DNA from 4 places in the Paenibacillus sp. FSL R7-0297 genome. Region 2 is predicted to be linked to each of the others. Evidence: riboswitches for the same ligand, from Rfam matches in the RefSeq annotation. Region 2 holds a riboswitch; each other region holds the start of a gene.

Region 1 (8,000 bases), 5.7 Mb from region 2:
CAGCTGATCGAGAGTCAGCCAGCGCTCCAGAGAAATGCGGGCTCCTCTGCCCTTAATACACAAAGACAAGGAGATCTGCTGCTGCTCCTCGAATACCTCCAGCCGTCCTAACAGATCCAGCAAATCTTCTTTGGAGCGGTAGGGGATGATACAGGTCCTGCTTGTCCCGAATACTTCATATCCTGCATTCCTTACCGCAGCGGCAAGCGGAACAGAATAGGGGCGCAGCTTCAGCTCCCCTTCATCTTCAATCGGGTCTATGTCAGCGCAGTCAACACAATTCATAGCAATCGCCTCCGCCTCAGGATGTCAAAATACTGAGGCAAGTATAGCATGGTTTCCCATGTCCCATCTATTATTTGCGAGATGCACAAGTGGAAACGGATACCGTCCTTTTTAAAGGACGGTATCCGTTTCAGCGAGAAATAGAAGGATAAGTTATCGTGTGAAACCTGTAACTTCTTATATTTGCACAACACGGCGAGGCCTTTCCCGAACCCTACGGCTCAGGAAAGGCCTGATCATAAACATTGCCTCTATTATTATAATGGACCGGGTCCTTTCAGTACCGTTGCTTACTTACTTGGATACCGCAGTTGCTCCCTGCCATACACCGTGTTCCTTATTTTTACCCATATATTCAATCCGTGTCGGAGATAGCTCCAGGATTACATAGTCGGGATCATCCGGTCCCTTGAACCATTGCTCCAAGGATGTGTTCCATACTTTCGAACGCAAACCCTCATCTTTGGTGACAGCTACTGTGGCTTCAATCTCCAGCACATCCTTGCCGCCACCCTGCTCGTAACCCAGCAGCAGGCAAGCATTCGGATTATCCTTAAGCTCCTCTACCTTATGGGTCTTGCGGTTCGTAGCCAGATAAATGTTCAATCCGTCATGAAATACCGCCATATAACGCACCTTAGGTTTGTTGCCGGCTTCTATCGTGCCGAAGGACCCGAACTTGTTGTCATCCAGCGCCTGTATGATCGTTTTCTCCAGCTCTTTGTTATCCATTGACGAGAAAGCTCCTTTCGAATTCATGTGAACATAAGTTTATATATTCACATCCGCAGTTTGGATTTATTATAAAAACTGTGCTTATTATAGTGTACCCGTTCGGTTCATAATGAATCCGGATTATGTTCATAAATTCACCCAGAAGGAGTCTCTCCCCTTGAAAAAATTAATCTGGATCGGCTGTCTCTCCTATTTCGTCATCGGGCTTGCCCATGTGGTACTGGGCTCTATTCTGCCTGTGCTGCTTCAGCATTATGACCGCAGCTACAGTGCGGGAGGCGAGCTAATCTTCAGCCAGTTCGGCGGCTTCCTCGCCGGTGTGCTGGTCTCGCCGCTGCTGAACCGCCGCTTCGGCAAACGCGGCGGCATCCTGATCGCCACCGGAATGCTGCTCTGCGCCGAAACGGCCTATGCCTTCCTCCCGCCCTGGGGCTGGATGTACGTGATTGCGGTAGCCGCAGGCTTCGGCTTCGGCATGATCGAAGCCGTCATCGGCACGATTATTATCGCAGCAATCACCGAAGGAACAGCAATTGCTATGAGCAGGCTGGAGGTGCTGTTCGGTGTAGGCGCACTGCTCATGCCGCTGGCCGCAAGTCCGCTGATTGCCGCCGGCAGCTGGAGGCTGGCTTTCCTGATCGTTGCCGCCTTTTCTCTGGTTTCACTGCTCTTCTGGGCGAAGAGCAGCTTCGGTCCGCTCCAGGGTGTGCTGGATGAGCGGCCTTTACGCACTGCCGCTGCCGCTGCCTTCGCAGACGCAACAGCACCCGGAACAGTATCCGTTGCCGGTAAATCCGGACGCCTGCCGTACAAGGGCAAACAGTGGGTACTCCTTGGACTGTTCATCGTCTTCTTCTTTCTCTATGTAGGTACCGAGATGAGTCTGGTCAATTTCATGCCGGCGATCTTCATCGCCAAGCTGGGCATGAGCGAAGCTGCGGCAGCGCTGACGGTTACCTTCTTCTGGCTGGCTATGTCGGCGGGCAGACTGTTCGCCGGTGTGGTTGCCGAGCGGATTTCCTACCGCATCTACGTGCTCCTCAGCTGCTTCGCCGCTTTGCTGCTGCTGGTTATTTTCCCGTTCGCCGAGCACCGGATTGCCGCATTCGCCGTCATTCTGCTGCTCGGGCTGTTCATGTCCGGCATCTTCTCCATCGCCCTAGTCTTCGCAAGCAAGCTGCTGCCCGGTGCGGAGGAATCCACGCCAAGCATCATGATCGCCTCGGGCGGAATCGGCGGCGCGGTGCTGCCGCTGCTGACCGGCTGGTCCATGGACCATATGCAGGTGGCCCAGACCTCAGGGCTTCTGGCCGCTTTTGCCGCCGTATTATTCCTGCTTAGCGTGGCTGCCTGGAAAATCGGGTAATATAGCAAGAGATCAATATCCTGTGAATAAGGACGGAATCCCTATATGGCTGAGCTGCACTCCGACAGACCTGAACCGCTGCTGCATACTGCATTGCTGCAATTCATTTTCCCCTTCTCCCTCAAGGCCGGACAGGACCAAGAACTGGCCCAGCGTCTGCAGCAGGACGGGTTTACGCGTTTTTTTCTCGATAACAAGGATCTTGAGCATGCCTATTACGGGGAGGGCTACTGCGTCTCCCATGAGAGAATGGAGCGCAGCTACCTGCCGTTCGCCGCTCATGTCCTCTTTCCGCGTGAGAAGGATGCTGATTCCTTCCGCCGCTTTTCCCGGGTGAACAATCTGCAGTGCCAGCTTGAAATGCCGTTTCAATCCGTAAATTTCCGCGTGCTGTCCACGGATGTGTTCCTCTGTCCGTTTGATTTGGGCTTCCTGACCATAAGAACGGCTATTGAAGAAGAGCATCTCTCCTTCAGCACTGCGCTGGAATTCGCCGACCGCTTCCGTACACTGGAGGACGTATCCTACCAGGATAAGCAGTCCTTTATCCATTGTCATAAGAAGTCTTTCGGCCAGGTGGAGGATTTCGTATTCAAGAATCTGATTGCCGGGCTGGAGCCGTTTCTCGACCCTGCGGAGATCGATGGCGCGTATTTCGAGACCTTGCCTTTTTTCGTGGACGAACGGATGCTGGTGCAGGCTTTCTACGGCTTCAACCGCGAAGAAGAATCGGAGGAGATCAGTACCCTGCTGCGCTACCGTGCCTCCCAGCTGGATGGGCTGAGTATGGAGGGCAAGCCTTATACCAGTGCCAGCGATCCCGAATATATCGAGCAGTACACCTCTGAACATTGCTACAGCCGCTGGGGGCCGGACACCTATTATATGACCAATGAGCAGACCTTCTGCTGCCTGAGCCGGGCCGAATCTGACATCGCCACCCCGTTGATTAACCAGATGTACGGGGAGTATTATTATGGGCTTCTGCTGAGTGTTTTTCATAAAATCGTGCTGCTGAAGCTGGCCAATCTGCATTCCCGGCTGCGCATCAACCACGATTATGACGAGATCGAGAATCTGATCTTCCTGATTAATAAGTTCTCGGCCAAGTTCTACTTTCTGGAGCTGATTTCGCAGTCGCAGGGACGGGAGATCTTCTTCCAGCTGCGCAAGGTTTACGGCAACGACGCCCTGTTCGATGAAGTGAAGATGACCTTGAATGACCTGTTCCAGTATCAGGATAAATTCCAGGCCAAACGCCGGGATACGCTGCTGATGGTCCTGACTGTATTTACGGTAATAAGCGGGATTTACGGGATGAATCAGGTCATTGAGGACTTGAAGGCACCGATCGATTGGAGCAAAATGCTGGAGTACTCTGCGTTTGAGTACCTGGCGCTGTTCCTCACCTTCTCCGGGATCGCAGTCAGTCTGGGCCTGACGCTGAGAGAGGTGTGGAACGGAATACGCAGCCGCCGTAAGAAGCGGTTCTATGATAGGGATTGAGGGGGAGGCTGGACAACCAGGAAGCTGGCGTCTATAATACACCGTAAGAACATAGCAATACCCGTGAACTTCATAGAACCAGGGGTGCTGGAATTGGCCGGCTGAGATTGTATCCCACAAGATACTGACCCTTATACCTGATCTGGATAATGCCAGCGTAGGAATCTTCATTCAACCCCGAGCCCCTTCATAGGCCTGAAGTTGAGCTCACCTTGCGCAAGTAACTGGCGTCCCGGTCTCCGGGGCGCTTTTTGGTATGGGTTACTCTGAATTTTGGAAGACCAGGGATTGCTGGAAGGAGAGAGAAGAGAAATGGGAGTCAAAAAAGTATTACCGCTGCTGCTCAGCTCTATGCTGGTTATTGCGATAGCCGGATGCGGGGGCGGAAACAGTAACGCAGGAAATGCCGGAGGCAGCACACCTGCCGCCGGGAGCAGCACCGCTACACCTGAAGCAACCGCAGCCGCCAGTACCACCGACGCGCCTATAGAGCTTACCCCGGTTAAGATTGCGCTGGACTGGACGCCGAACACGAATCACACCGGCCTGTATGCCGCCAAGGAGCTGGGGTATTACGCTGAGGAAGGTCTGGATGTAGAGATTGTGCAGCCTGGCGCTGCCGGGTCTGACACGATGGTTACTTCCGGTGAAGCCCAGTTTGGCATCAGTGCACAGGAGGCGCTCACCCTGGCCCGCCTGCAGGATGTGCCGCTCGTATCCATCGCCGCTATCATTCAGCATAATACCTCCGGCTTTGCCGCTCCGAAGGACCGCAATATTAAGACGCCGAAAGACTTCGAAGGCAAAACCTACGGAGGCTGGGGCTCTCCTGCGGAAGAAGCGGCCATGAAAGCGATCATGGATCCGGAAGGCGGAGATGTCAAAAAAGTGAAGCTGGTAAACATTGGTGAAGCCGACTTCTTCACTGCGGTGAAACGCGATATCGACTTTGCCTGGATCTTCTACGCCTGGACCGGGATCGAAGCCGAACTGCGCGGCGAGCCGCTGGATATGCTGTACCTGAAGGATTATGCGCCGCAGCTGGATTACTACACACCGGTGCTGACCACCAGTGAGAAGGAAATTGCCGAGCATCCGGAAGTGGTGAAGGCTTTCCTCAAAGCTACGTCGAAAGGATATCAATACGCGATCGATCATCCGGAAGAGGCGGCCACAGTCCTGTCCGATGCAGTGCCTGATCTTGATCCCGAGCTGGTGCTGGCCAGCCAGAAATGGCTCAGCCCGAAATACAAGGACGATGCCGCCCGCTGGGGGGAGCAGAAGCTTGAAATCTGGCAGAATTACGCAGAGTGGATGTACGGCCTGAAGCTGCTGGACAAACCGCTGGATGCCGCAAGTACATTTACGAATGAATTTTTGCCGGAAGGCCAGTAAACACCGGGTGGAATAATACTGACCCTAACTTACATGAGAGGAATGAATAATAAATGGCTAATACACTGCTTAGCATTCAGGTAATTCCCAAGACTCCAAACAATGAGGATTCGATCCCTTACGTGGACACTGCGATTGAGGTAATTCAGAAGTCGGGGGTCAAGCACCAGGTGAATCCGCTTGATACTACCATGGAAGGCGAGCTCAAGGAGCTGCTGGAAGTTGTACGTCAGATGCATGAGGCACTGATTGCCTCCGGCAGCCCGAGCGTGATCTCCCAGATCAAGATCGCCCATAATCCCAGCGGTATTAGCATGGACAAGCTGACGGAGAAATACCGGCCGTGAGAAGCACCTGGAGACAAATCTGGCCGCCCCTTGTGGCGGTCATCTTTTTTCTGGGCGCATGGCAAATTGCGGTATCGGTGTTCCATATCCCGGCCTGGCAGCTGCCGAGCCCGTCCGATATCGCGCGTGAATCACGCGGCAACGCCTCCGGGATCTGGGCGCATACGGCCGCAACGCTGCGCCTGACCCTGATCGGCTTCCCGGTCGGCACCGGCATCGGCCTCATTGTCGCCCTGCTGCTCCATCTGCTGCCCTGGCTCAAAAGAGCACTCTATCCGCTGCTGATCCTCAGCCAGAATGTGCCCTCCATTGCCCTTGGACCGCTGCTGATTATCTGGTTCGGCTTCGGCCTGCTGCCCAAAATCGTCCTGATCACCCTCGTCTGCTTCTTCCCGGTTGCTGTAGCGGCCATGGGCGGGCTGGCGCAAAGCGACCGGGTAATGTTGAACTATATGAAAATGGCCGGCGCAAGCAACTGGCAGATCTTCACCAAGCTGGAGCTTCCCGGCTCCCTGCCCTCCCTGTTCTCAGGGCTCAAAATCTCCGCGACCTATGCCGTCATGGGCGCAGTGGTTGCCGAGTGGATCGGCGCGGACAAAGGGATCGGCTATTATATGCTGCTGCAAAAGGCCTCTTACCGCACGGACCGGATGTTCGTGGCCATTGTCATTATTGTGCTGCTGAGTCTGGTGCTGTTCGCGCTGATTGCCCTGCTGGAGCGGTGGCTCGTGCGCTGGAAGCCGCGCAAGGAAGCTTAACGCGCATAGGGTAACAACGCACCGCTATACTGAGAACGTTAGAGACAAAGCTTAAGTACAAAGATTTCTATACAGAAGGAGCTGACCGAAGTGTCTCCACTCACGAATACCGTACAGCTCAAGAAGGACGTCCCCGGCAGCAGCCTTGACGAGGCCAAAAGCGCACCGCCTGCGCTTGAAGTCAGCAGCGTCTCCAAGTCGTTCACGCACCGCCGCCGGGAGACGCATGTGCTGGATGAGGTGTCGCTGACCGTCGAGCCGCAGGAATTCGTCTCCATTGTCGGCCCTTCCGGCTGCGGCAAAAGCACCCTGTTCCATATTATCGGCGGCCTGACGCTGCCGGATGCCGGAACCGTCAGCATGGACGGCGTCCCGGTTACCGGGCAGCGCGGCAAGATCAGCTATATGCCGCAGCAGCCCGCGCTGTTCCCGTGGCGGAGCATAGAGGACAACGTCCTGCTCGGCGCCGAGCTGCAGGGCGCGCCTCAGCCGCAGGCCCGCGAAGCCGCGCGCCACTGGCTGGCCAAGGTCGGCCTGGGCGGATTCGAGCGCGCTTATCCGCATATGCTGTCCGGCGGCATGCAGCAACGGGCCGCCTTCCTGCGGGCCATGCTCGCTCCGCAGGAGCTGATGCTGCTGGACGAGCCGTTCAGTGCACTCGATGCGCTGACGCGCGAGCAGATGCAGCGCTGGCTGCTGGAGCTGTGGGAGGAGAACCGCCGCTCCGTGCTGTTCATCACCCACAACATCGAAGAAGCGCTGCTGCTCTCCAGCCGCATCTATGTCTTCTCCGGACGTCCCGGCTCTGTCCTGCACACCGTCGATGTGCCGTTCCCGCGTCCGCGCCGCGATGAAATCACCGATGCACCGGAGTTCCTGCAGCTCAAGCGCCAGCTCTCGGTGTGGATGCGCGAGGAGCAGGCCAAGAGCCTTTGACGGAGTCGCCGCTATTCGGCCCATGTATGCTGAACCTAGCTATTCACATTTCCAATGAACCTGCCGTTTGCGGTGGGGGGCGCATTTTCCGGAATTCCGGAGAAATCCTGCACTAAATACAACATTCCCCTCCTTATCCCGGCCCCTGATTCAAGATTGTTGTACAAAAGGCAGCATTTCTCCTTCTTCCAAGCGGCATAGCGGGAGAATTGCTGTATTCCGTACAACAATTCTCTCAAACACCCTATTAACGGTGAACAGAATTGCACTTCGTACAACATAATGCCTATTCCATGTGAGCTTAAGAAGCTCAATTCATCAAGTACCCGCCCTACATCCAGCCCTTCTCCTCAGCCAACCGCACCGCCTCAATCCGGCTCTTCACTTCCAGCTTGCCGAGAATCTCCGAGATGTAATTGCGGACGGTACCGTAGGATAGATGCAGCGCCGAGGCGATCTCCCCGGCACTCCGGCCCGCGCCGGCCAGCTTCAGAATCTCCCGCTCCCGGTCCGACAGCGGGTTCTCTTCCCGCAGGCTGCCGAAGACCAGCTCGGGGGACACCTCCCGGTGCCCGCCCATCACCCGGCGGATTGCCTCCGCCAGCTTGTCCACCGGCTCATCCTTCAGCAGGTAGCCCTGAATCCCGGCCTTCACGCCCCGCTCGAAATAAC
Region 2 (8,000 bases):
CTGCTTAATCCTATAATGTAAACGGAGGAGATTGGTATGGACCGTATTTTCTATTTCCTGCATATGATCGGCACACTGGCGCTTGGCTTCTATCTGGTATTGCCGTTTATTCTGAGCGGGACGGCGAAGCTGTCTTCCCCTGCAAAGGAAGGCACCTTGAGTGCCATCGGCGGATTCAACCGCTTTGCCCAGTATGGACTAGTTATCCAGCTGTTGACCGGAGGCTATATGATGTCCAAGGGTGACTATTCTGTCGCCTGGATGATCGTTGTAGTTGTGCTGCTCCTAGCGATGTTTGCGCTTGGCGGCATCATGAGTAGACCTCTGCGCCTGGCTGCGGCCGGAATGCGGGAGAACCGTGATGTCTCTGCCGAAACCGCCAAGATCCGGACCATGAGCCTGCTGCTGATGGTCGTTCTGGTTATCATGATCTTTTTCATGGTGTACCGGCGCCTTATTTAAACCTGGCTCTGATTTATTAGGAAGGACCGGGAGTATCAGAGGCTCTGGCAGCTTAGGCTGTCAGGGCTTTTTGTTGTGTATGACACTGAATCAGATCCGTCTGAAGGACGATATGTTCTTGTCTCAGGACCCCCGCTGAATTCCCCGGAAGATGGGCCAAAGGAGGGACAATGTATGTGAAAAATCGAACACAAGGTGCCTCCGTGGAGGTAACCGGGCCAAGTGTAGCTGACGGATGCGTAGAAGGCCCTGCTGGAGGTAACGGCGGCGAACAAGATTATTGCATTGAAGGCAGCGGCGGATCAGCTATAGACAGGACTGCAGAGAACCATACTGGGCATATAAAATAAAAAAGGCCATTTTCCTCGTGGAAAGCGGCCTGTAATCAAACGAGATACCTCTATTTCGATACGATCCTGCCGTCCATCATCACAAATCTGACTTTCCGGAGACTGGCTATATCCTTAAGCGGGTCGCCCTCAATCACAAACAGATCCGCCTTCTTGCCAGGTTCAATTGTTCCAATCTCATGTGCCAGATTGCAGATCTTCGCACCGGTTGAAGTGGCGGCTGTGATAATCTGCATCGGGGTGAGACCGGCTTCGCCTAACAAACGGATTTCCTCCCAGGGCATTCCAAGCCTGTACCACGGGCTTATTTCTTCAATAAAATCATCCCCGAGGCCAATCTCTCCGCCAGCCTGGATGAATCTACGGACATTATCTTGTCCTTGTTCTAACAGCGGAGCGCCGAATTTGTCCTGAAACATCTTCGCTACAGTGAGCGTGGGAACGATCCGGATATTGGAGGCTACCATTTGCCGGATCAGGTCATCGTCCAGCCGGTCGTAAATCATATGCGCAGCATCGTTAATTCCCGCATTTACCAGTATCTGAAGGTTATGCGAGCTGGTTACATGAGCAGACACATAAGCACCCATGCTCCGGGCTTCCCGGCAGATACTCTCCAGAAGCTCCTGATTCAGCTGCGGCAGTCCGATTGTCCCGGGATCATAACCGTCTTCCAGCGCTGTTTTGATACAATGTATCCCTTGTTCTAATACCTCGCGGACCTTCAATCTGGCTTCATCCGCACTTCCAACTCCGATAGGGGCCTGCCCGCCATACCCGCCGGGAGCCGTGAAGACTTTGCCGGTTGTGATTATTCGGGGAAAAGATCTGCGGTCCAGCGCTTTTGTATGTACCATCACGTCATCAAGCGTTGCTGCAGTTGTCATCCCCTCGTCACGGATCGTGGTTATTCCTTCTGAGAGGCAGGCAGCTAAATATTCCTTGTGGTACCCGTGAAGCGGCTCGTTATTAATGAATTTGAAGCCGGTGTGTGCATGGGTATGAATAAATCCCGGCAGGACGACAAGCCCCTCAAGATCTATCACCGTGACTGGGTTATGCTCCAGCCTGCTGCTCCCTTGCCCGGCAACCGTACCGAACCGGCCATTAACAATTTCAATGCTCGCGTTGTACAGCGGCGGACGCCCGGTTCCGTCGATTAACGTCGCGTTAGTCAATCGTATAATTTCATTTTCATTTCCCATGGCAGAACTGACCCTCCCGTGAAGACTGAAGACTTCCAAGAGAAAGTATAGGATATAAAAATGTCCGGATATATATAATATTCTCATAGAAACCGTTCATTACTTACCGTATCAACCCTTCCAGCTCAAAAATGCCGTGTTCCTGAAAGTCAGTGATAATCTGGGGCGTCAGCAGGGTGAGTAATTCACTTAAAGTGCACCAGCGGTAATCGGTATGCTCTTCCGAGAGCTGGATTTCGTCACGGGCTGCACGGCATAAATAGGTGATAATCACTACCTGTCTTGCAGGGTCCGTGAGCAGGGTTACCGCGTAAAGGATACGTTCTGTCGTAAACGAAAGTCCGGTTTCCTCAAGAATTTCTCTTTCCAGTGCAGCCTCCAGGCTTTCACCGAATTCGATTTTGCCTCCGGCACATTCCCAGCTTCCGGCACCTGCAGAATCGGCGGCAGCCCGCTTGACGAGGAGGATTCTGCCCTGGTACAGGATGACACCTTTGTCGGCAACGATGATGGTTTTTGATTTTTTGGACATGAGGATAACTCTCCTTCTGCAGGCTCTATAATGCACCGGGGAACGCGTTGGACTGAAGATTTTCTGTTTGGCCGGCTGCCCTATGTGGTAAGTAAAATAACGTAAAGCGTTTTTTGCTAGGTAAGTATGATGCATAAACACCAGACTTTTAGCCATCCTAACATGATTAGTAAAACAGTATAACGGTACAGCGAAAGGAGAATGGATTATGCCAGACACCAGCAAACAACCCGTCAAAACCCTGCCTCCACAGGTACAGGACCAGCAGCCCGGAATTGAAAGCGAGATGAACCCGCTTCCGGAGTTTGAAACCTCGGCTTACAAGGCAGCAGGCAAGCTGCTGGGCAAGGCCGCGCTCATTACCGGAGGGGACAGCGGAATCGGTCGTGCCGTCGCCGTTCATTTTGCCAAAGAAGGGGCGGATGTAGTGATATCCTATCTGAATGAGCATGAAGATGCGGAAGAAACCAAACGCCAGGTGGAGCAGGAGGGGCGGAAGTGTATTCTGATCTCCGGTGATATCGGAGTTGAGGCCTTCTGTCAGGATCTGATTAATAAAACCATTGAGGGACTCGGCAAGCTGGACATCCTGATTAACAATGCGGCAGAGCAGCATCCGCAGGATAAGATTGAGGACATTACCGCCGAGCAGCTGGAGCGGACGTTCCGGACGAATATATTCTCCATGTTCTATCTGACCAAGGCAGCGATGCCCCATCTGAAAAAAGGCTCCACGATCATCAACACCACATCGATTACGGCGTACCGTGGCAGCCCGCAGCTGCTGGACTATTCGTCCACCAAAGGAGCGATTCTCAGCTTCACCCGCTCCCTGTCGATGAATCTGGCGGACAAAGGTATCCGCGTGAACGCGGTAGCACCGGGACCGATCTGGACGCCGCTGATTCCGTCTACGTTTGACGCGAAGAAGGTTAGTGAATTCGGCGGCACCCAGCCGATGAAGCGTCCGGGACAGCCGGAAGAGCTGGCGCCGGCCTATGTATATCTGGCTTCTGACGATTCCTCTTATGTGAGCGGTCAGGTCATGCATGTGAACGGTGGCGAGATCGTTAACGGCTGACCATGGGCACTGCTTTGTAAGCCGGATAAGTTTATACAGGTTTAAGGCATCAAAGGTTCAAACAGATGAAAAGTCAGCCGGAAGGCTGGCTTTTTTGCCGCTTAAACCTGCTGGATTTAATAACTGAATCTATTAAAGAATAGCTCTTACAGGAATAATATGCTAATATACAAACTGCAAGAACAATAGAATATGAACGATCACTAGGGGTGCCGCAAGGCTGAGACGAACATATCTGTTCGGACCCTTTGAACCTGATCTGGTTTATACCAGCGTAGGGAAGTGGAGAATGAATAATGCAGCGGGGGTAACGGCTTACCCGGTATTCCTGCTTATATTCCGGACTGCTTCCTGATACAGGGGGCGGTCTTTTTGTATTTTCCGGAATGCCGTATAGAGGGGGAGGTGAAGGTGTTGAAAGAAATCCATTTGATCTCGGACGGGAGGCTGAATCCGGAGCAGTATGCCAAACTGGCTGCTGCTGTACATCCCATGGTGGATTATATCCATCTCCGGGAAAAAGCTCTGTCCGCACAGGAGCTTCTGGCTGCCGCAGAGCGGTTGCTGCAAGCGGGGGTTCCGCCCTCTAAGCTGGTCATTAATGACCGGATAGATGTGGCTTTGGCAGCAGGGGCAGCCGGCGTCCAATTGGCCTGGCACAGTCTGCCGCCTGCCGGGGCGCGCGGCATTGCCCCGGGCCTGCGGCTGGGCAGGTCGGTGCATTCCCAGGAGGAAGCGGCACGCGCTGGACGGCAGGGAGCGGACTTCTGTCTGTATGGACATGTATTCCCCACGGCCTGCAAGCCCGGACAGCGGGAACGGGGCCTGGCGCAGTTGGAAGTGGCCGTCCGCTGCAGCAGTATACCGTTGATTGCCATCGGAGGCATCACACCGGGCAATACCAGGTCAGTTCTGTCAAAGGGTGCTGCCGGAATAGCCGTAATGTCCGGGATATGCGGAGCGACGGACCCTGCTGGCGCCGCTGAGGCCTACAGATCATCCGTTCAGGCCGCAGCGTGTGCTGAAGTCCTGAATGAAGCCCCCGCACCGGGCAAAGGAGGTGAACAGGAATGAATTTGACTGTTAACGGACGCAGCGGAAGGTATGAAGAGAGCTGCCGGACTCTGGCTGATCTTCTGGCCCGCCCGGAGTGGACCGGGAAGCTGGTTATTGTGGAGCTGAATGGTGAGATTGTCGGCAGGGATGCTTATGGAGATACCTTTCTGGATGAGGGGGACCATGTTGAACTGGTTCATTTTGTCGGCGGAGGCTAGGCGGGCCTTGCACGCGCAGCAGACGGAACAATGCAGATACGTAATTTAGCTTAAGGCAGTGACTTATCACAGGAGGCGATATGATGCAAGATCCATTGGTAATTGGAGGAGTTACTATAACGAGCAGACTGTTCATCGGGACCGGAAAATACAGCCGCAACACCCTTATTCCCGAAGTGATTGCCCGCTCGGGATCACAGGTTATTACGGTTGCCCTGCGCCGGGTAGATCCGGAGAGCAAGGAGAATATCATCAGCCATATTCCTTCCCACATGACCCTGCTGCCCAATACCTCTGGTGCACGCACCGCAGAGGAAGCGGTACGCATTGCCAGGCTGGCAAGGTCAGCGGGGCTGGGAGACTGGGTGAAGATTGAGGTTATCAATGATCAGAAATATCTGCTGCCTGATAATACCGAGACGATCAGAGCCACGGAAATCTTAGCTGCTGAGGGTTTCGTTGTTCTGCCCTACATGAGTCCTGATCTGTCAGCCGCACTCCGGCTGAAGGCGGCCGGAGCTGCAGCCGTCATGCCGCTGGGAGCGCCAATCGGCTCTAACCGCGGGCTGCAGACCAAGGAGCTGATCCGGATTCTGATATCAGAAACGGGTCTGCCCATCATCGTGGATGCTGGTATTGGCAGACCCTCCGAAGCTGCTGAGGCGATGGAAATGGGCGCAGCCGCTGTGCTGCTGAACACGGCAATTGCCACCGCCCGGGACCCGCAGCTGATGGCGGAGGCATTCCGCGAAGCGGTGTCGGCGGGGCGGAAGGCCTATCTGGCCGGGCTGGGTCCGGTGGAAGAGACAGCCGCAGCTTCTTCGCCGCTGACCGGATTTCTGGCCTGACTGATGCTGTTTAAGAAGAGGGAGGAAGGACATGAGCTTTTATGATAGGCTGAACCGGATGGACAAGCATTCCTATGAGGGGGTATGGAAGCAGTATACTGCGCTCGATGTGAAGCGGGCACTTCGTCTGGAGCAGTTGGACGAGGACGGGCTGATGGCATTGCTGTCACCGGCAGCAGAGCCTTACCTGGAAGAGATGGCGCAGAAGGCGCATAGACTGACACGTGCTCAATTCGGTCATGTGATGCAGCTGTTTACACCGATGTATGTGGCTGATTTCTGCGTCAACCATTGTACCTACTGCAGCTTTAGCTCTATCTATGATTTTCCGCGCAAAAAACTGACACTGGAGGAGGTCCGGCGGGAAGCGGAAACGATCGCAGCCACAGGGCTGCGCCACATTCTGATTCTGACCGGAGAATCCCGGAATCAAAGTCCGGCCAATTACGTGAAAGACTGCGTGGAGGTGCTCCGCGGCTATTTCTCTTCAGTCAGCATTGAAGTGAATCCGCTCACTACCAAAGAATACGCTGACCTCAGACAGGCAGGAGTAGACGGTCTGACGCTGTATCAGGAGGTCTATCATCAGGAAACCTACCGCAAGCTGCATGTGAAGGGCCCCAAGCGGGTGTACCGCAACCGTCTGGATGCGCCCGAGCGCGGCTGCCTGGCCGGATTCCGCTCGGTAAATATCGGAGCCCTGCTGGGAATGTACGAATGGCGTCAGGAGGCTCTCGCGACTGCACTGCACGCCAGGTATTTGCAGGACAAGTATCCGGAGTGCGAAATCGGTTTGTCCATTCCCCGTTTTCGGCCGTACCTGGGGGAATTTAATCCAGAGAGTGATGTAACCGACCGTGCACTGGTGCAGATTATACTGGCCTACCGCCTGTTTCTGCCGCGTTCCGGTATTTCACTGTCCACGCGGGAGCCGGCAGCCCTGCGCGATCATCTGGTCCATCTCGGCATCACCAAGATGTCTGCAGGGGTATCCACCGAAGTAGGCGGACATTCCCTGGAAGGCGGGACTCCGCAGTTTGAAATCTCGGACAACCGCAGCGTGCATGAGATTAAGGAGATGCTAGAGACAAAAGGGCTGCAGCCGGTGTTCAAGGACTGGGACATCCTGGATGAGCCTTTAGCCATGCCTTAACTGGATGCAAATAACCCGCCTCACGGCGGGTTATTTGCATTGTTGGGCGAAGCGGTCCGTACGATGCTGCATTCTTCAAGCGGCCGCACGGTCTCCGGCTAGTCGGCTGGCTTCTCCGGGCGCATTCTTGAAGACAGCTCGTCCAGCGACAGCTCAAACCCCGGAGCCATATGAGTTAGGAAATACTCCAACTCCGGCAGGGCAAGCCCGTGCAGCTTCGCGCCTGTCTGCTCCCGGGCGGCCGCGAATTCGCGGTTGCCTGCGGCGGTTTCCCAGACGCATTTCAGATATGCGTCGAGCACATCCGCCGCCTTGACGTAGCGCAGCAGTCCGGCATCCTCAGAGCCGGGCGGGCTGTCCTGCGGCTGCAGGAGCGGCGCATAGACTGCGCTCAGCTCCGGCGGGATCATCGCCGCGAGGCGTTCAGCGGCGACCCGCTCCATCTCGCGGAAGCTGGACAGCAGCCGCGGGTTGTTATGCTTCACCGGCGTGGCGATGTCGCCGGTGAATACCTCGGTGGCGTCGTGGAACAACGCCATTGTGGATGCGCGGTCGGCGTTCAGCGACCGGCCGAAGTGGACATTGCCGATGGTGCACAGCATGTGCGCCAGCAGGGCCACCTGGAACGAATGCTGCGCCACGTTCTCCGGGGCGGTGCTGCGCATGAGGCTCCAGCGCTGGATATATTGCAGCCGGTAGAGATAGGCAGAGAAATGGTAGTTCAATTTTTAAGTAACCCCTTTCATGAGCGGCTTAATATGATATGATAATAACTAATTGTAACAGAGTTAGGGCAGCTTGAAACAGATGGAGAGGAGACTGAATGAAGATGCAGCATTTTGAAGACAGCATTTATAATCTGATCGTAGAGACCTCCACGAATTTGCCGGGTGATGTACGCCGGGCGGTTGCTAAAGGGCGTGCGCTGGAAGACCGGGCGACCCGTTCCGGACTGGCACTGACCACGATTGCCCAGAATATCGGCATGGCCGAGCTCCAGGTATCGCCGATTTGCCAGGATACAGGGATGCCGACTTTTATAATTCATACGCCGGTTGGCGTGAATCAGATAGAGATGAAGAAGGATATTCATAG
Region 3 (8,000 bases), 970 kb from region 2:
CTGCAGCACTCCCAGCAGACCGGACACTACAGTTGTTCCGAGTGAGGCAAAAACGAGCAGAACCAGCAGCCTCAGGTTTTTATCCGGAAGCGCGCGGTCAATAATATGCTGAATCAGGATCGGAGGGAGCAGCCCGAGCACTGCGGTAATGCACAGCACAATCATCACCAGCAGGGTCGGCTTCCAGTAAGGCAGGAAATATTTCACGATGCGGAGCAGCAGCGTCTTGGATATATCCGGCTTCGCCTCATCATCGTCGAACTTTAATTTGCCATGCCCGGGCCCGCCGAATCCCATTGGACCGAAGCCTCTTCCCATTATTCATCACCAGCTTTGTGTGTATTTAAGTTATCCTGATTCCGGGTCAGCTGTTCGAGCAGCTGTGAGTGCATTTGAATGAGCGACTGGACTTCTTCTCCGGAAAAATGATCCAGAGCCGCGCCCAGCATTTGGTATGAGTAGGCGTCTTCGTTATATTGCCTGCACAGCGCTTCACCTGCCGGTGTGAGATTCAGCCTCGTTTCCCTGCGGTCTGCCTCGGAGGCGGTCCGGGTCACCAGTTCCTTCTCGGCCAACACATCAATATGCAGGCTTACGCGGCTCTTGGCAAATACCAGACGCTCCGTTATTTCCTTCTGCGATTGACCCGGATGCTTGAGGAGAGAATTCAGTATACCGATCTGATGCACGGTTAAACCGAGATCCGCAGCGCTCTGATGGGCCAGCTTACGGAGCTGGCGGGCAACGGCAAGCAAGGAATGATACACCTCTATCGTCTGCGCCGGATCTGTCATGGGGCAACCTCCTCTGATCTGATAATAGTTTCTTTTGTTAACAGTTAACAATGTAAACTGATTATACGCCTGAATATTCCAAAAGTAAATGTTACGCTGAAATAGCGGTAAACAGATTATGCCGGAATACATAAGAAACACCCGCAGCGCCTGTGTGAAGGCAGCAGCGGGTGTATTTGTAATTGAAATACGCTCATTTATATAAGCTCATTCCGGAAGCATTCCGCATTGTATAATCCGCCCGAATGCCCTCGCGGTCTCCCGGATATCCTCCGCTCCGGCAATGGCCGAGATGACGGAGATTCCGTCTGCACCGGCCCGGATTACCGGCAGGGCGTTATCCAGGCTAATACCGCCGATCCCTACCAGGGGAACATTAAGTCCGCTGCGGCGGAGCGTTTCAATGACAGCCGTCCCTTGAACGGCTTCGGCATCGTCTTTGGAGGAGGTGGGGTAGACCGGACCGACCCCGAGATAATCGGCTCCGTCCGCAATAGCCTGCTGCGCTTCCGCGAGATTATGGGCGGAAACGCCGATGATCTTGTGCTCGCCGAGCCGCTGGCGGATCGTCCGGGCCGGCAGATCATCCTGGCCGGCATGGACCCCGTCTGCATCAAGTGCTACCGCCAGCTCCAGGTCGTCATTGACGATGAACGGAATCTGCCGGTCCCGGCAGATTGCCCGGAGCTGCTGGCCAAGCTCTAGCAGAGCAGCGCCGGTCAGAGCACCGGGACCCTTTTCACGGAACTGGAATAAGGTGATTCCCCCGTCTGCTGCGGCAGATAAAGTCTCGGCTGGAGAGATGCGGCAGTTCACGCTGCCCATAATGAAATATACCTTAAGGAGCTTGCGTATATCCTCACGGTCCATTCGTTTCATAGCTGCTGCCCCCTTGATCTGATACGGTTCCCGTAAGCAAAATGATTGGTCGGCCCGTGTCCTGCCCCGAGGTTCAGACTGTCCTCAATAGCTGCCTGAATGAAGGCTTTGGCTGTATGAACCGCTTCATCAATGGAGTGGCCGAGCGCAAGTCCTGCCGTCACTGCCGCCGAGTAAGTACAGCCGGTCCCATGCGTATGCCTGGTCTCGATCCGCGGACTGGTCATATATTGGAATTCCCGGCCGTCATAGAGCAGGTCCACCAGCTGATCGCCTGACGGATCATGTCCACCCTTAAGAACAATGTACTGCGGCCCCATCTGATGCAGGAGTCTTGCAGCCTGTTCTCTGTCTGCTATTCCATTAATCTTCATCCCGGTGAGAATCTCTGCTTCGGGAAGATTAGGAGTAACCACAAGTGCCAGAGGCAGCAATCCGTTAATCAGTGCCTGCACGGCTTCCTGCAGCAGCAGAGCGGACCCGCCCTTGGCAATCATTACCGGGTCGATCACAAGCCGCTGCTGCCAGCCGTACGCTGTCACCTTATCCGCGACAACACCGATAATCTTACTGCTGAACAGCATACCGGTCTTAATGGCATCTGGCGCCAAGTCGCTCCCAATAGAATCCAGCTGTGCAGCAACGGCTTCCGGCTCCAGCGGATATACACCTTGAACGCCTAAGGTATTCTGTGCCGTGACCGCAGTGAGCGCGGACATTCCGTAGACTCCAAGCTCCTGGAAGGTCTTCAGATCAGCCTGGATACCGGCACCGCCGCCGCTGTCAGAGCCGGCAATCGTTAACGCTTTACGTATAAGGGTCATCGGATATTCTCCTCTATAAGGTGCGGTTTATTGTTCAAGCAGCTGCAGGCGTGACCGGCTGCTGTAGATATCTGGTGTGACCAGGGACAATTGATTCAGGAACTCCATCTGGAAGCTGCCGGGTCCTTGTCCTTCCGCGGCTTCAGCGGCAATCTCGGCTGCCACGCCGTAGAACGAGATTGCTTCGGCAGCTGCCTCAAGCGCATTCCCGCCGCTTACTGCAAGAAATGCGCCTACTACGGCACTGAGCAGACAGCCGGTTCCCGTCACTTGGGTCAGGATGGAATGGCCGTTGCTGGCGATGTAGGTGCGCGTGCCGTCGGTAATGATATCCTCCTTGCCGGTGATGATCACCACGCAGTCCAGCTTCCGCGCAGCCTTGTTCGCCAAGGCAATCACATCGCCGTCACCTGCTCCGGCGTCGACGCCTTTGCTCGCCCAACTCTCTCCGGCGACATTGGCAACTTCGGCCACATTGCCGCGCAGAGCGGTCAGCTGCAGCTCACCGAGCAGCTTCGCGGTAACGTCAGTGCGGTACGGTGTAGCGCCTGCTCCAACGGGATCGAGCACGAGCGGGACACCATGCCGGTTCGCGGCTTGTCCGGCCTTCACCATTGAAGCGATGGCGGCTTCATTCAGTGTACCGATGTTCAGCACGACCGCCCCGGACATCGCGGCAACATCCGCCACCTCTTCCAGTGCGTCGGCCATGAACGGGGAAGCCCCCAGCGCCAGCAGTCCGTTAGCGGTGAAATTAGCCACAACAATATTGGTAATGTTATGTACGAGCGGATTTGCCTGCCGTACCTTAGATACAAAAGACATGATTATTCCTCCTGAAAGTTTGATAGCATACGCATGCTTGAGATCATTTCGCAAAACTAACTTCGAAAGCATGTTCTATAAATTAATAAAAGCATCTGCACTGTCAACTTCCTCTGCCAGCAGACCGCCCTCGCTCAGCCATTTACGGACATTCTCCCAGGAAGCGGTATCCTGATATCCGAAGGGCTGTGACCCGGCGTCCATAAGCGGCAGCAGAATTTCCAGGCTGCGCTTCTCGATGGCTTCATCAAGCGGTGCGGTGGCATCCTGATGCTCCAGCAGAAGCTTCAGCGCCTGCTCCGGCTGCTTAGTGACGAATTGCTGACCCTTGCGCGCAGCATTCATGAACTTTTGGAAATATGCCGAGGAATCCTGTAGACCCTGGTCACTTGCGACCAGCACCAGCTCATAATAATCAGGAACCCCGTAGTCTACCGGATTGAACGAACGCACAGGATGGCCTTCCTGTTCTAATATCAGCTGCTCATGGTTGATGAAGCCGCCCATAATTCCATCCACACGCCCGGTGGAGAGGGCAGGGATAAGCTCAAAGCCAACGTCAATCAGCTTCAGGGAGGCGGGATCGCCGCCATCGGTTTGGATCATAGTGTGCAGCATGGCTTCATACAGCGGAATGGAGGAGTAACCGGCTTGCTTGCCTGAGAGCTCTCCGGGGCGGGTTATTCCGCTGTCTGCGGAAACCATGAGATGGTTCAGGGGATGCCGTACCAGAGCGGCGACGGATTTGACCGGAATCTGCTCTCCCCGGGCCATCAGCACCTGCGGCTGGTAGCTGAGGGCCAGATCGACTTGTCCGGCAGCTACCAGCTTCAGCGCGTCGTTGCTGTCGGCAGGCATCTGTATCTCAACATCAAGCCCCTCTTCGGCAAAATACCCCTCACTCTGAGCTGCATACAAAAAGGAATGAACGGCATTCGGATACCAGTCGAGCATGATCGTCAGCTTATGGGCTGTACCGTCTGCGGCTGCCGCCGGAGCGGATGATGCCAATGATGAGCCGGAGCCAGTCGGCCCGTTATTGCCGGCGCAGCCGGGCAGAACCAAAAGAACAGACAGTAGCAGTACATAAGGCAGCAACTTATAAGGTTGAGCACTACGGGGGTAGAGATAACGGGTATAGCGGATTGGAGTCATGAATAACGTCCTCTTTTCTTCAAAAATAACTTCTCAAGCGTAGCAATACAAAGAAACAGAGTGATCCCAAGAGCGGACAGCAGCACAACAGCGGCAAACATCTCGGCACTCTGCAGATTGCCGGCCATTCTCCGGCTGAAGTAACCGAGCCCCTGGCTGCCACCCAGCCATTCGCCGATGGTAGCGCCTATGACACAGTACACTACCGACAGCTTCAGTCCGGAGAAAAAGGACGGCAGGGCCAGCGGAACAGCAGCCTTGCGGAGAATCTGCCAGCGGTTCGCGCCAAGCGTCAACAACAGCTCGCGGTACTGCTCCGTATTCTTGCCCAGCCCGTCGTAGGTGCCGACAACCACCGGGAAGAAGGCGGTCAGGAACACTACGGCGACCTTACTCCACAAGGTGTAGCCGAACCACATGATAAACAGGGGAGAGAGGGCAACCAGCGGAATCGTCTGGCTGATAATCAGCAGCGGATACAGCGCCTTGGCCATCGGCCTGAATAGATGCATGCCCGTTCCCAGCAGACTGCCGCAGAAGACGGACAGAGCGAAGCCTGTTAGTACCTCAAGCAGCGTTGCGGGCAGGTGCACACCGAAGAGCAGACGCCGCTCCTCCATCAGAGCGCTCCAGATGGCAGTGGGGGCCGGCAGGATGAACGGAGGAATCAGCCCCAGCCGGGACACCGTTTCCCAGACTGCAAGGATCAGCAGCACGAGCAGAATAGCCGGGCTGTATTCCCGCAGCAATCTTCTATAAAAGACGGTTGTCATACAGCTTCAGCTCCAACTCCTTCCGCAGGGCAACAAACTGCGGTTCGTAATTCAGACTGTGATGTCTGGGACGGGGGAGACCGGTGATGAACTCCTGCATACCGCCCCCGGCACCGCCGGTCATCAGATAGATGCGGTCGCTAAGCAGAAGCGCTTCTTCAAGGTCATGGGTAATGAACAGCACAGTCTTCTCCAGTCCCGACCATAATTCCAGCAGCCAGCGGTGAAGCTCCCGCTTGGTTATGGCGTCCAACGCCCCGAACGGCTCGTCCAGCAGGAGCAGCTCATTCCCGGCGGCAAGGGTGCGGAGCACCGCAACCCGCTGGCGCATGCCGCCCGACAGCTCATGCGGATACGCAGCCCCGGTCTCACCAAGGCCGAACTGCTGCAGCATGCTGCGAATCTGGATAACGGCTTCCTCTTTGGAGCCGCTCCGCTTCAGTTCCCAGGGCAGCAGGCAATTGTCCAGCACGGTTCTCCACGGCAGCAGGAGATCCCGCTGCGGCATATATCCGACCTGGCCGAGCCGCTCCGAGGTGTTTTTGGACGGTTGCCCGTGCAGTGCAACCTCGCCGCTGCCGGGTTCCAGCAGGCCGGCGATAATCTTGAACAGCGTGCTTTTGCCGCAGCCGCTGGCCCCCACGACGGAGATGAACTCCCCGCGGCGGACCTTCATGGAGATTTCGGAGAAGACCGGAGCCCTTGAAGCTGCGCCGAAAGAATAGGACAGGTTCGCGATGTTGATCATAGGATGGAGAAGCAAGCCTCCTTAGGGAAAAGTGATTACGCTACGAAAACAAGAAAGACCCATCCATTTCCGGAGGAAATGAATGGGTCTGAAGGTACAGTCAGTTTGCAAAGACGCGGAACCGCTGATACATTCTGCTCCACTTCCCTCCGCTGGTATGATCCAGATCAGGTTCCAAGGGTCCGGAGCTTAAGCTCCGTCTCAGTCGGCCGACTCCCCTAGTGAAATAACAGGTGCTATTGAATTCGTAATTGCTACTTAATATACCATAATTCCTCCGCTTGTAAAGAGCCTGTACTCAGCGCTTGGAGAGGCCGGTTATGAACAATGCAACAATTCCCTGCGAGATTTCCTCTTTGGAGGATCCGTTCCGTTTCTGTTCATACAGGTAAAGATCGGGACTAAGTACAGAGATAAGTGCTGTGGCAGCGAAGCGGGGATCAATCCCGATAATCTCTCCATTCGCGGATGCGCGGTGCAGAAGTTCACTCATAATCCTCCCGAGCCGCTGGAAAAAAGGATGTTCGAACTGGGTAAGCTGCTTCTTGCCTGTGAATTCAGATTTGATCATATTCAAGAGCTCCGCATATTGCTCAATGAAACCAACGACCTGCTCAATGCTGCTCTGCAGATGCGCGAGGGCAGCCGTTTCACCGGCGCTGGCAGCAAGCTGCTGTTCCATCCCCGACAGAAACTGCTCGGTGCTGTCCAGCAGCAGAGCCGAACAGATTTCGCCCTTATCGGTGAAGCGGCGGTACAGCGATCCCTGTCCTATGCCGGCCCGTTTGGCGATGCCGTACATACTGACAGCTTCGAGGCCGCTCTCGGTGAACAGCTGGCGGGCCGCTTCGAGTATCCGCTGCATATAAGGATCGGCGGGTTCTTTTGCAGCGTTATCTGCGTGCCCTGTGTTCTCGGGAGCTGCTGATGTTACAGGTTCAACTTCCGTTTCTGTTTTTTTCATAATATCCCCTTTCAGTCATACAACAATCCATCCGGATACCCGGCTATCCATGAATCAAAGCTGCAAAATAAACAACATTTATGCCTACAGTGAGTTCTAATAAATCTCTATACTGCCGGTAACGAATCAAGTGAGGGGGAATTGACGTATTCCGCTAGCCCGAAGTAATTCACTGGTAACTTGTGTGTTGTTTACAGGAAATTATGTAAAACAATTGACACATCGGACAATTGTCCGTAGACTATGAAATGCGATAACGGACAATTGTCCGTTCACTAATTATATAGACAAACCTGCCCGCAGGTCAACGTAGCTGACTGCGGACAATTCAGGAGGAGAAGGAGTATGAATCAGACCTTGAAGCAGGATGCCGATTTCCGGTTATCCGGCATTCTAGTTCCGCTGCTGGCTATTATTGCCGGCGTATTTATGGTTGTGCTGGACAGTACCGCAATGAATGTGGCATTGTCCAGACTAGTGGTGGATTTCAATACAGACCTGCATACGCTGCAGTGGGTTGTAACCGGGTATATGCTGGCGCAGGCTTCGGTCATTCCGCTGTCAGGCTGGCTGTCTGACCGGTTCGGGGCTAAGAACGTCTTTTTGACAGCTGTTATTGTGTTTACGATCGGCTCCATTCTGTGTGCAACGCCAAGCAGTGCAGAATGGCTGGTCGTATTCCGGGTATTGCAGGGTCTCGGAGGGGGCTGTGTGCTCCCGGTCGGGATGGCTTATGTGTACAGACTGGCTCCCAAGAGTAAAGTCGGCGTTGTTATGGGAATTATGGGGATTCCCGTGCTGTTCGCACCCGCGATTGGTCCTGTATTGTCAGGCTGGCTGGTGGAATACCACTCCTGGCGCTGGATCTTCCTGATTAATATCCCCATCGGTATTATCTGTGTGCTGATCGGGCTGCGAAAGCTGCCGAATGCGGCGAAGAACACCGTTCCCGGCATGGATAAATTCGGAATGGTGCTCGGACCGCTGGCTTTTGCTTCACTCACTTACGGTGTAAGTCAGGGTGCGCAGAGCTGGACC
Region 4 (8,000 bases), 5.3 Mb from region 2:
GGAATGCCTGAACGAGGTGCTGAAGCAGGACCCCGGCAATCTGCATGCGCTATGCAATATGGCGATTTTCCTGCAGTATGCAGGTGACAAGGAGCAGCTGGATTCTCTGCTGGGCATGCTTGAGGCCACTGTGCCTTTTCATCAGGAGCATGTATTCAAAATGGCCACCACGATGGGTATCCTGGGCAGGCATACCGCAGCGTACAGCCACTTCCGGCGTCTGCTGAAGGATGAAGAGGTCGCCGGGGACGCCGGCCTCTATCATTACTGCGCAGCAGCGGCCAGCAACAGCGGCCTCTACACTGAAGCGCTGCGCTGCTGGAGACAGGCTGCGAAGCTGGACCCTGAGTCGGCCGTGCCGGCATTCTTCCTGTCCCAGCTCCAGCAAGCCCGTGGAGAAGACAGACCCATGCCTGCGGTCAGCTATAATTACCAATTGCCTTTCCAGGAGCAGCTCAAGCAGTGGAAGGGGAATACAGGCAAGTTCACCGAAGAAGTACGGAACAATCCGCTGCTGCGCGCCTCGTTCTTCTGGGCGCTGCGCTACGGTGATTCCTCCACGAAGCTGCAGGTGACCGAAGCGTTGCGCTGGATTGAGGATGAGGAGATGTCCGAGGTACTGCGCGGAGTTCTGGAGCATCAGCCGCTCCAGGAGGACCGGCTGCAGGAGGCGGCGCTGTTCAGCCTGCAGCGGCTGATTGGAGAGAATCTGGAAGCAGCAGCTCCTGAAGAAGAGCAGGTGCAAGCGGCTTCCAGCCCCAAGGGCCCTGCTGAATGGAAGGAAGACTGGCAGCGGATTATCGATCATACGGTGGCCATGATGGACCGGAGGTATGATGCTGCGCAGAAGAAGGATGCAGAGTTTATCTGGAAGCAGTTCATCGGCAGCCTGTATCCGGATGTACCGTTATTCCGCAATGACGGCGGCTGGTGTGCGGCACTGGAGTACCTGACTGCCAGGCTGCACGGGCGTCCGGTCACCTTCCGCGAGGCGGCACAGCGTTACGGCGTCTCGGTCTCCATGGTAAGCCGCTATGCACGGCGGATCGATAATGAATGCGACACCCAGGGCATGCTGCCGGGAACGGACGGCTTGTCGCCGTCCACCAATAATATTTGAATCCTTTTTTCAAATATAAGAATCTATATGTTTCTCACACCTACTTGTAAGGAGGCCAATGTAATGTACAAAACGATTGTAATCGGAACAGGCCCGGCCGGGCTGACTGCCGCGATTTATCTGGCGCGTGCGAACCTGAGCCCGCTCGTAATTGAAGGCTTGCAGCCGGGAGGACAGCTGACAACGACGACAGAAGTGGAGAACTTTCCAGGCTTCCCTGAAGGAATTCTGGGTCCTGATCTGATGGACAACATGCGTAAGCAGGCCGAACGCTTCGGCGCTGAATTCAAGAATGGCTGGGTAGAGTCGGTGGACTTCTCGCAGCGTCCGTTCAAGGTGACTGTAGACGGAATGGGTGTGCTGGAAGCGGAGTCGGTCATTATTTCGACCGGCGCCTCCGCCAGATACCTGGGTATCCCGGGTGAGCAGGAGAATGTAGGACGCGGGGTCAGCACCTGTGCGACCTGTGATGGATTCTTTTTCCGTAACAAAAAAATTGTCGTGGTCGGCGGCGGCGACTCTGCGATGGAGGAAGCCAGCTTCCTGACCCGCTTTGCTTCCAGCGTAACGCTGGTTCACCGCCGTCCGGAGCTGCGTGCTTCGAAGATCATGCAGGACCGCGCGCGCGACAACAGCAAGGTGTCATGGGCACTGAACCGCACGCCGCTGGAGGTAACCGTTGGTGATACCGGGGTTAAGGGCATCACCGTCCTTAACAATGAGACGGGACTTACGGAGCTGGTGGAAGCGGATGGTGTATTTGTCGCTATCGGACATACACCGAATACCGCTTTCTTAGGCGGGCAGATTAACACCGATGCCAATGGCTATATAGTGGTTAATCCGGGCACCACAGAGACGAATATTCCCGGTGTATTCGCTTGCGGCGACGTGCAGGATACGCGTTACCGTCAAGCTATATCGGCAGCCGGAACCGGCTGTATGGCCGCCATGGATGCCGAGAAGTTCCTGGAAGGCACGATGGTGCATGACTGGAGCGAATCGCTCGATAAATAACCGGAGAAGGTTCTTGTTATTGACGGGTTTACAAAAAAAACCTATACCAGTAGAATGTATTTAATTAGATAAGATACCCACTAGGGGAGCCTGAATAGGCTGAGACGGGAAAAGTGAATTTCCGGACCCTTGAACCTGATCTGGATCATACCAGCGTAGGAAAGTGGAGTCGGACCTTTTTTGAATACAGTCTTATTGGGCTGTTCCTTTGATAAAGCCGCTCCAGGTGGAGCGGCTTTTTGACTTGCAAGAATTCGTATGCCTTGTGCTATACATGATTCTTCGGCTCAGTCTGCTGCGTGAAATCTTATCTGATTGGCTCATAGAGCGAAGAGGAGGAGATTAGAATGCCAGAAATGATGAAGAACGAAGAGGTGGACCTTTCCCGATTTCCTGCAAGCCGCAAAGTGTATGTAGAGGGCTCGCGCCTGGATATTCAGGTTCCGATGCGGGAGATCAGCCTCAGCAGAACGGAGGGCGTTGCCGGGGAAGAGGAGAACGAACCGCTTCGTGTCTATGACACCAGCGGAATTTACACCGATGCTGCGCAAGAAGCTGACATTCGGAGGGGGCTGCCGCCGCACCGTTTAGGCTGGATTGCGGAGCGTGGCGATTCGGAGGAATACACCGGAAGAGCTGTGCAGCCGGAGGATAATGGAATCCGCAGGGGTGGGCCACCCGAAGAAGCTTATCCAGGGCTGCAGCGGAGCCCCCTGCGGGCACGTGCGGGCCGCAATGTTACCCAGCTGTATTATGCGCGTCAAGGGATCATTACACCGGAGATGGAGTATATCGCGATCCGCGAGAATACCCGGCCGGAATTCGTAAGGGATGAGGTAGCCGCCGGACGGGCCATTATTCCGGCCAACATCAATCACCCCGAGAGCGAGCCGATGATTATTGGCCGTAACTTCCTGGTGAAGATCAATGCGAACATCGGAAATTCTGCGGTGTCTTCTTCTATTGAGGAGGAAGTGGAGAAGATGCGGTGGGCGACCCGCTGGGGGGCAGACACTATCATGGACCTCTCCACCGGCTCTAAGATTCATACCACCCGTGAATGGATTATACGCAATTCTCCTGTGCCTGTCGGCACGGTGCCCTTATACCAGGCGCTCGAAAAGGTGAACGGCATAGCCGAGGATTTAACCTGGGAGCTCTATCGCGACACGCTGATTGAGCAGGCGGAGCAGGGTGTGGATTACTTCACCATTCATGCCGGAGTCTTGAAGAGCTATATTCCGTTAACAGCCGGAAGAATGACAGGAATCGTATCACGGGGCGGCTCGATTATGGCCGCTTGGTGCCTTGCCCATCAGCAGGAGAACTTTCTATACACACACTTTGAAGCTATATGTGAGATTATGAAGACGTATGATGTGGCCTTCTCTCTGGGGGACGGATTGCGTCCGGGTTCTATTGCAGATGCCAATGACGAAGCACAATTCGCTGAGCTGGAGACGCTGGGAGAGCTGACAGCCTTGGCATGGAAGCATGACGTTCAGGTAATGGTTGAGGGTCCGGGGCATGTGCCGATGCACAAGATTAAGGAAAATATGGACAAGCAGCTCGAGATTTGCCGGGAAGCCCCATTTTATACTCTTGGCCCGTTGACTACCGATATTGCACCCGGTTATGATCATATCACTTCAGCCATCGGGGCGGCGATGATCGGCTGGTTCGGGACGGCTATGCTGTGTTACGTTACACCCAAGGAGCATTTAGGTCTGCCTAACAAGAATGACGTGCGCGAGGGAGTCATTACCTACAAGATTGCTGCACATGCCGCAGACCTCGCCAAGGGGCATCCGGGTGCACAGGACAGGGATAATGCGCTGTCCAAGGCGCGGTTCGAGTTTCGCTGGCGAGACCAGTTCCATCTCTCTCTGGACCCGGAAAGGGCGCTGGAGTATCATGATGAGACGCTTCCTGCGGAGGGGGCGAAGCAAGCTCATTTCTGCTCTATGTGCGGTCCTAAATTCTGCAGCATGCGGATTTCGCATGATATCCGTAATTCCTACAGATTGAGCAGGTCGCTGTAAAAAAGGCAAGTCTCGTATAGCTATTTCCCTGCTGTCCCATGCTGTAAAAGGCGTGAGGGCAGCTTTTCTTATGCGCGAATAGCACAAGATTCTTCTCCCTATTATGTGAAACCATGCACAACCGTTGGCGTAAATAGCATTATCCAAGTATAGGGAGTGAATCGAATGAGGAACAAAGACTGGCTCAAGGAAAGCGAACGTTTCAATGAAGCGGCTGAATACTATGATAGGTATAGACCCAGTTATCCATTCGCCCTGATTGAGCAGATTGTACAAGAAGCCTCTCTGACTAAGGAGTCCAGAATTCTTGAGATCGGTGCCGGGAGCGGTAAAGCCTCCGAATTATTCCTGGACCGCGGGTATGAGCTGCTATGTATTGAACCGGGCCCACAACTGGCGGAATTGGGAAGACAGAAGCATAGGGATAAAAACGTGCGATTTGTAACCTCCAGGTTTGAGCACTGGTCTGGGCCGGAGACGGATTTCGACCTGATCTTCTCCGCTCAAGCCTTTCATTGGGTGCCGCAGCCGGAAGGTTACAAGAAATGTGGGCGGCTGCTGAAGCCGGGAGGGCGGCTCGCGCTCTTTTGGAATTTTTATCTGCAGGGAGACAGTGAGATGGAGCAAGAGATTGCCGAGGTCTGTGCGGAGTATGAGGTATTCTGGTTTAATAAGCGGGATGTAATTGAACAGAGAGTGGAGCGAACTGTAGCAGAGCTGTCCGGCAGCGGAAATTTCAGAGCCCCGGAGGTCTACCGGTATCCTTGGGACAGCAGGGATGACGCGGATAGCTTCATTAACTTCCTGCGGACCTGCAACGGGTTCATCGGGCTGAAGGAAGCGGAGCAGATTGAATTAAGCGCCAGGTTACATAAGCTGATCGGCCGGAATGGCGGCACCCTGCAAAGGAATTTTATATGTACGCTTTTCATAGCCGAAGCCTTGAATTCTGTGAATTCTTAACATACATAGCTGTCCCTATGCTGTAACAGGCGTACGGGCAGCTTTTTCCTTAAAAGCTAATATGTTGTGGGGTAATTTTATACTTAGTGACTGCAATCACAATTTACCCCCCTGCCCTATGCTAAGCTGTTGCTGAGAAGAATTCTCAATTGTGAGGTGTGCAGATCTTGAGCAAAGTGTTGAAGCTAGATGAGTCTATATTGGAGCTGGTAACCAGGCACCCGGAAGCCGTAGATATTATGGCCGATCTGGGTTTCCATGATATAACGAAGCCTGGAATGCTGCAGACGGCAGGCAGGTTCATGACATTATCCAAGGGCATGAAATTAAAGAGAATAGAGCTGGAAACCGTTCGGCTGGCCTTTGAGCAGCACGGCTTCGAGATTATTGAATAGAAGGAGAGAATATAATGAGCGAACTGATTAATAACCGTGAAGTGGATGTACCGGAGCAGACACGCCGCCAGGCTATGCTGAAGGAGATCATCAAGGAGCTGCATGCGGGTAAAAGTGTAGAGGAAGTTAAGGCGCGTTTTGCCGAAGCGGTAGGCGATGTGACTGTAGCTGAGATATCTGCCATGGAGCATTCCCTGATGACGGAGGAGGGCATTCCGGTAGAGGAAGTACAGCGCCTTTGCTCCGTTCATACGGCCATCTTCAAAGGCTCAATTGAGCAAATTCACCGTTCCTCGAAGGCCGAAGAGCAGCCGGGGCATCCTGTGCATACCTTCAAGCTGGAGAACCGTGAGATTGAACGGCTGGTTAACTTCCGGCTGGAGCTGCACACAGACAAGTTCAAGAAGAACGCCAGCGAAGAGATCATCTTCAAGCTGCTGGAGGATCTGAGCCTACTGCTCGACCTCGACAAGCATTACAGCCGCAAGGAGAATCTGCTGTTTCCTTACTTAGAGAAGTACGGCATTTATGGTCCAACCAAGGTAATGTGGGGCGTGGATGACGGGATCCGCAATATGATTAAGGAAGCCAAGAAAGCACTCAGCGCGTATAGCGGGGAGTCTGAGCAGATTGCAGTTTCACTGGAGGAGATCATTAAAGAAGTCAACGAGATGATCTTCAAAGAAGAGAATATTCTGCTGCCGATGGCACTCGATAAGCTGACTGAAGATGAATGGGTCAAAATCGCCCGCGAAAGTGACGAAATCGGCTTCTGCCTGACCGCGCCGGAGCAGGAATGGATTCCGGAGCGTGCCGCTGAACCGGAGGGTGCCCAGAGCCAGCAAGAAGGAGAAGCTGCATCACCGCAGGGCTTCATCCGTTTTGAGACCGGGCTGCTGTCGCTTCATCAGCTCGAGACGATGATGAATCATCTGCCGGTGGATTTGACCTTTATCGATGAGAACGATGTGGTCCGCTACTTCTCGCATGGCAAGGAACGGATCTTCGCCCGGACCAAGGCGGTTATCGGCCGTACGGTGCAGAACTGTCATCCTCCGCAAAGCGTGCATGTGGTGGAGAAGCTGCTGGCAGATTTCAAGGCAGGCGTTAAGGATGCTGAGGATTTCTGGATTGCCATCAAAGATAAATTCATCTATATCCGCTACTTCGCAGTACGTGATGAGACCGGCCGCTATATGGGGACGCTGGAGTTCACACAGAATATTGCTCCGATCCGTGCCTTAGAGGGGCAAAAGCGTATTTTGTCGGAATAATGGCAGATTTACAGGGACCAGGGCAATAGAAGATTACTTTCAGACTTTCTTGCCTGCCGGGTGAGAAGGTCTTTTTGTTAGGCGGGTTGTCCGCAGACGGAGCATGTCAAAACATCCCATACCGCTTCCTGAAGAACATTGCCCCGGGTGTATCGCCTTTCCTTGACCGCAGGGGAGGCTTCTATTATAGTGGGTACGTAGGATTAACTATTTTAGCATAGAAAAAGGTGGCTTGTAACATGTCTGAAAATATCTACGTTGGCGTGGATTTAGGTGGAACCACGATTAAGGTTGGAATCTGCAATGCCGAGGGAAGCCTGCTGCACACTTACGAAGGTCCAACGGGGACCGCAGACGGCGTCGATGCCGTTATCGATAATATCGAGAAGTATGTGCGCCTGATTGTGGAGGACTCTCCGTATTCCTGGGAACAGCTTGCCGGTGTGGGAGCCGGGCTTGCCGGGTTTACGAATATTCGTGAAGGAATCATCATCCTTGCGCCTAACATAGGATTTAGAGATGTGCCGATCCGTTCCATTCTGGAAGGTCGTTTGAACAAGCCTGTCAAAATAGACAATGACGCCAATGTGGCTGCGCTGGGCGAGGCTTGGAGCGGTGCAGGACGCGGCATTGAGAATTGCGTCTGCTATACGCTGGGTACAGGGGTAGGCGGCGGAATTATTATCAATGGCAAGGTGTATCAGGGCTTTGCCGGTCTGGCCGGAGAGCTTGGCCATATCACAGTAGTTCCCGATCTGGAAGCTATCCAGTGCGGCTGCGGGAACATGGGTTGTTTGGAAACCGTTTCCTCTGCGACTGGCATTATCCGCATGGCGAATGATGCAGTGGCCCGCGGGGACCGCACCACTCTGTCCACGGTGGAGAAGATTGCGGCCAAGGAAGTCTTTGACGCTGCCAAGGCAGGCGATGAAGTCGCTCTGCGTATTGTGAACCGTGCAGCATTCTACCTGGGCAAATCGATGGCTGCGGTGGCTGCGGTACTGAATCCGGAAGTGTTTATCGTAGGCGGCGGCGTATCCAAAGCCGGCGATATCCTGTTTGATGAAGTCCGCCGTGTATTCGCCAAGCTAACACCTGCACCTCTGCAGACTGGTGTTACCATCGTGCCTGCGGAGCTTGGCAATGATGCCGGTATTATTGGTGCGGCAGGTCTTTTGCTGCGTTCTTA

The links. Region 2 has a riboswitch for thiamine pyrophosphate ahead of MKZ24_RS27370 (thiamine phosphate synthase). Riboswitches for the same ligand answer to the same signal wherever they lie in the genome.
Region 1: another riboswitch for thiamine pyrophosphate. It lies ahead of MKZ24_RS02420 (ABC transporter substrate-binding protein); the one in region 2 lies ahead of MKZ24_RS27370 (thiamine phosphate synthase).
Region 3: another riboswitch for thiamine pyrophosphate. It lies ahead of MKZ24_RS23170 (ABC transporter ATP-binding protein); the one in region 2 lies ahead of MKZ24_RS27370 (thiamine phosphate synthase).
Region 4: another riboswitch for thiamine pyrophosphate. It lies ahead of thiC (phosphomethylpyrimidine synthase ThiC); the one in region 2 lies ahead of MKZ24_RS27370 (thiamine phosphate synthase).

The regions. Positions count from the first base shown of each region.
Region 1 covers NZ_JBBPAQ010000001.1:567,788-575,787, forward strand. The annotation lists gene MKZ24_RS02400 (EAL domain-containing protein) at 1-285, opposite strand, end outside; gene MKZ24_RS02405 (pyridoxamine 5'-phosphate oxidase family protein) at 580-1,017, opposite strand; gene MKZ24_RS02410 (MFS transporter) at 1,178-2,386, shown strand; gene MKZ24_RS02415 (hypothetical protein) at 2,432-3,892, shown strand; TPP riboswitch at 3,963-4,073, shown strand; gene MKZ24_RS02420 (ABC transporter substrate-binding protein) at 4,205-5,287, shown strand; gene MKZ24_RS02425 (thiamine-binding protein) at 5,341-5,634, shown strand; gene MKZ24_RS02430 (ABC transporter permease) at 5,631-6,392, shown strand; gene MKZ24_RS02435 (ABC transporter ATP-binding protein) at 6,483-7,328, shown strand; gene MKZ24_RS02440 (response regulator transcription factor) at 7,660-8,000, opposite strand, start outside.
Region 2 covers NZ_JBBPAQ010000001.1:6,253,907-6,261,906, reverse strand. The annotation lists gene MKZ24_RS27395 (hypothetical protein) at 37-462, shown strand; gene MKZ24_RS27390 (hypothetical protein) at 639-812, shown strand; gene MKZ24_RS27385 (amidohydrolase family protein) at 863-2,017, opposite strand; gene MKZ24_RS27380 (NUDIX hydrolase) at 2,121-2,549, opposite strand; gene MKZ24_RS27375 (SDR family oxidoreductase) at 2,758-3,630, shown strand; TPP riboswitch at 3,826-3,928, shown strand; gene MKZ24_RS27370 (thiamine phosphate synthase) at 4,042-4,704, shown strand; gene thiS (sulfur carrier protein ThiS) at 4,701-4,904, shown strand; gene MKZ24_RS27360 (thiazole synthase) at 4,988-5,752, shown strand; gene thiH (2-iminoacetate synthase ThiH) at 5,784-6,905, shown strand; gene yfbR (5'-deoxynucleotidase) at 7,004-7,630, opposite strand; gene MKZ24_RS27345 (fumarate hydratase) at 7,735-8,000, shown strand, end outside.
Region 3 covers NZ_JBBPAQ010000001.1:5,286,564-5,294,563, reverse strand. The annotation lists gene MKZ24_RS23205 (ABC transporter ATP-binding protein) at 1-297, opposite strand, end outside; gene MKZ24_RS23200 (MarR family winged helix-turn-helix transcriptional regulator) at 318-794, opposite strand; gene thiE (thiamine phosphate synthase) at 1,002-1,673, opposite strand; gene thiD (bifunctional hydroxymethylpyrimidine kinase/phosphomethylpyrimidine kinase) at 1,670-2,497, opposite strand; gene thiM (hydroxyethylthiazole kinase) at 2,525-3,322, opposite strand; gene MKZ24_RS23180 (ABC transporter substrate-binding protein) at 3,398-4,477, opposite strand; gene MKZ24_RS23175 (ABC transporter permease) at 4,474-5,250, opposite strand; gene MKZ24_RS23170 (ABC transporter ATP-binding protein) at 5,231-6,013, opposite strand; TPP riboswitch at 6,126-6,228, opposite strand; gene MKZ24_RS23165 (TetR/AcrR family transcriptional regulator) at 6,297-6,962, opposite strand; gene MKZ24_RS23160 (DHA2 family efflux MFS transporter permease subunit) at 7,308-8,000, shown strand, end outside.
Region 4 covers NZ_JBBPAQ010000001.1:923,131-931,130, reverse strand. The annotation lists gene MKZ24_RS03865 (tetratricopeptide repeat protein) at 1-1,120, shown strand, start outside; gene trxB (thioredoxin-disulfide reductase) at 1,184-2,137, shown strand; TPP riboswitch at 2,210-2,316, shown strand; gene thiC (phosphomethylpyrimidine synthase ThiC) at 2,485-4,179, shown strand; gene MKZ24_RS03850 (class I SAM-dependent methyltransferase) at 4,345-5,142, shown strand; gene MKZ24_RS03845 (DUF1858 domain-containing protein) at 5,310-5,537, shown strand; gene MKZ24_RS03840 (DUF438 domain-containing protein) at 5,552-6,811, shown strand; gene MKZ24_RS03835 (ROK family glucokinase) at 7,051-8,000, shown strand, end outside.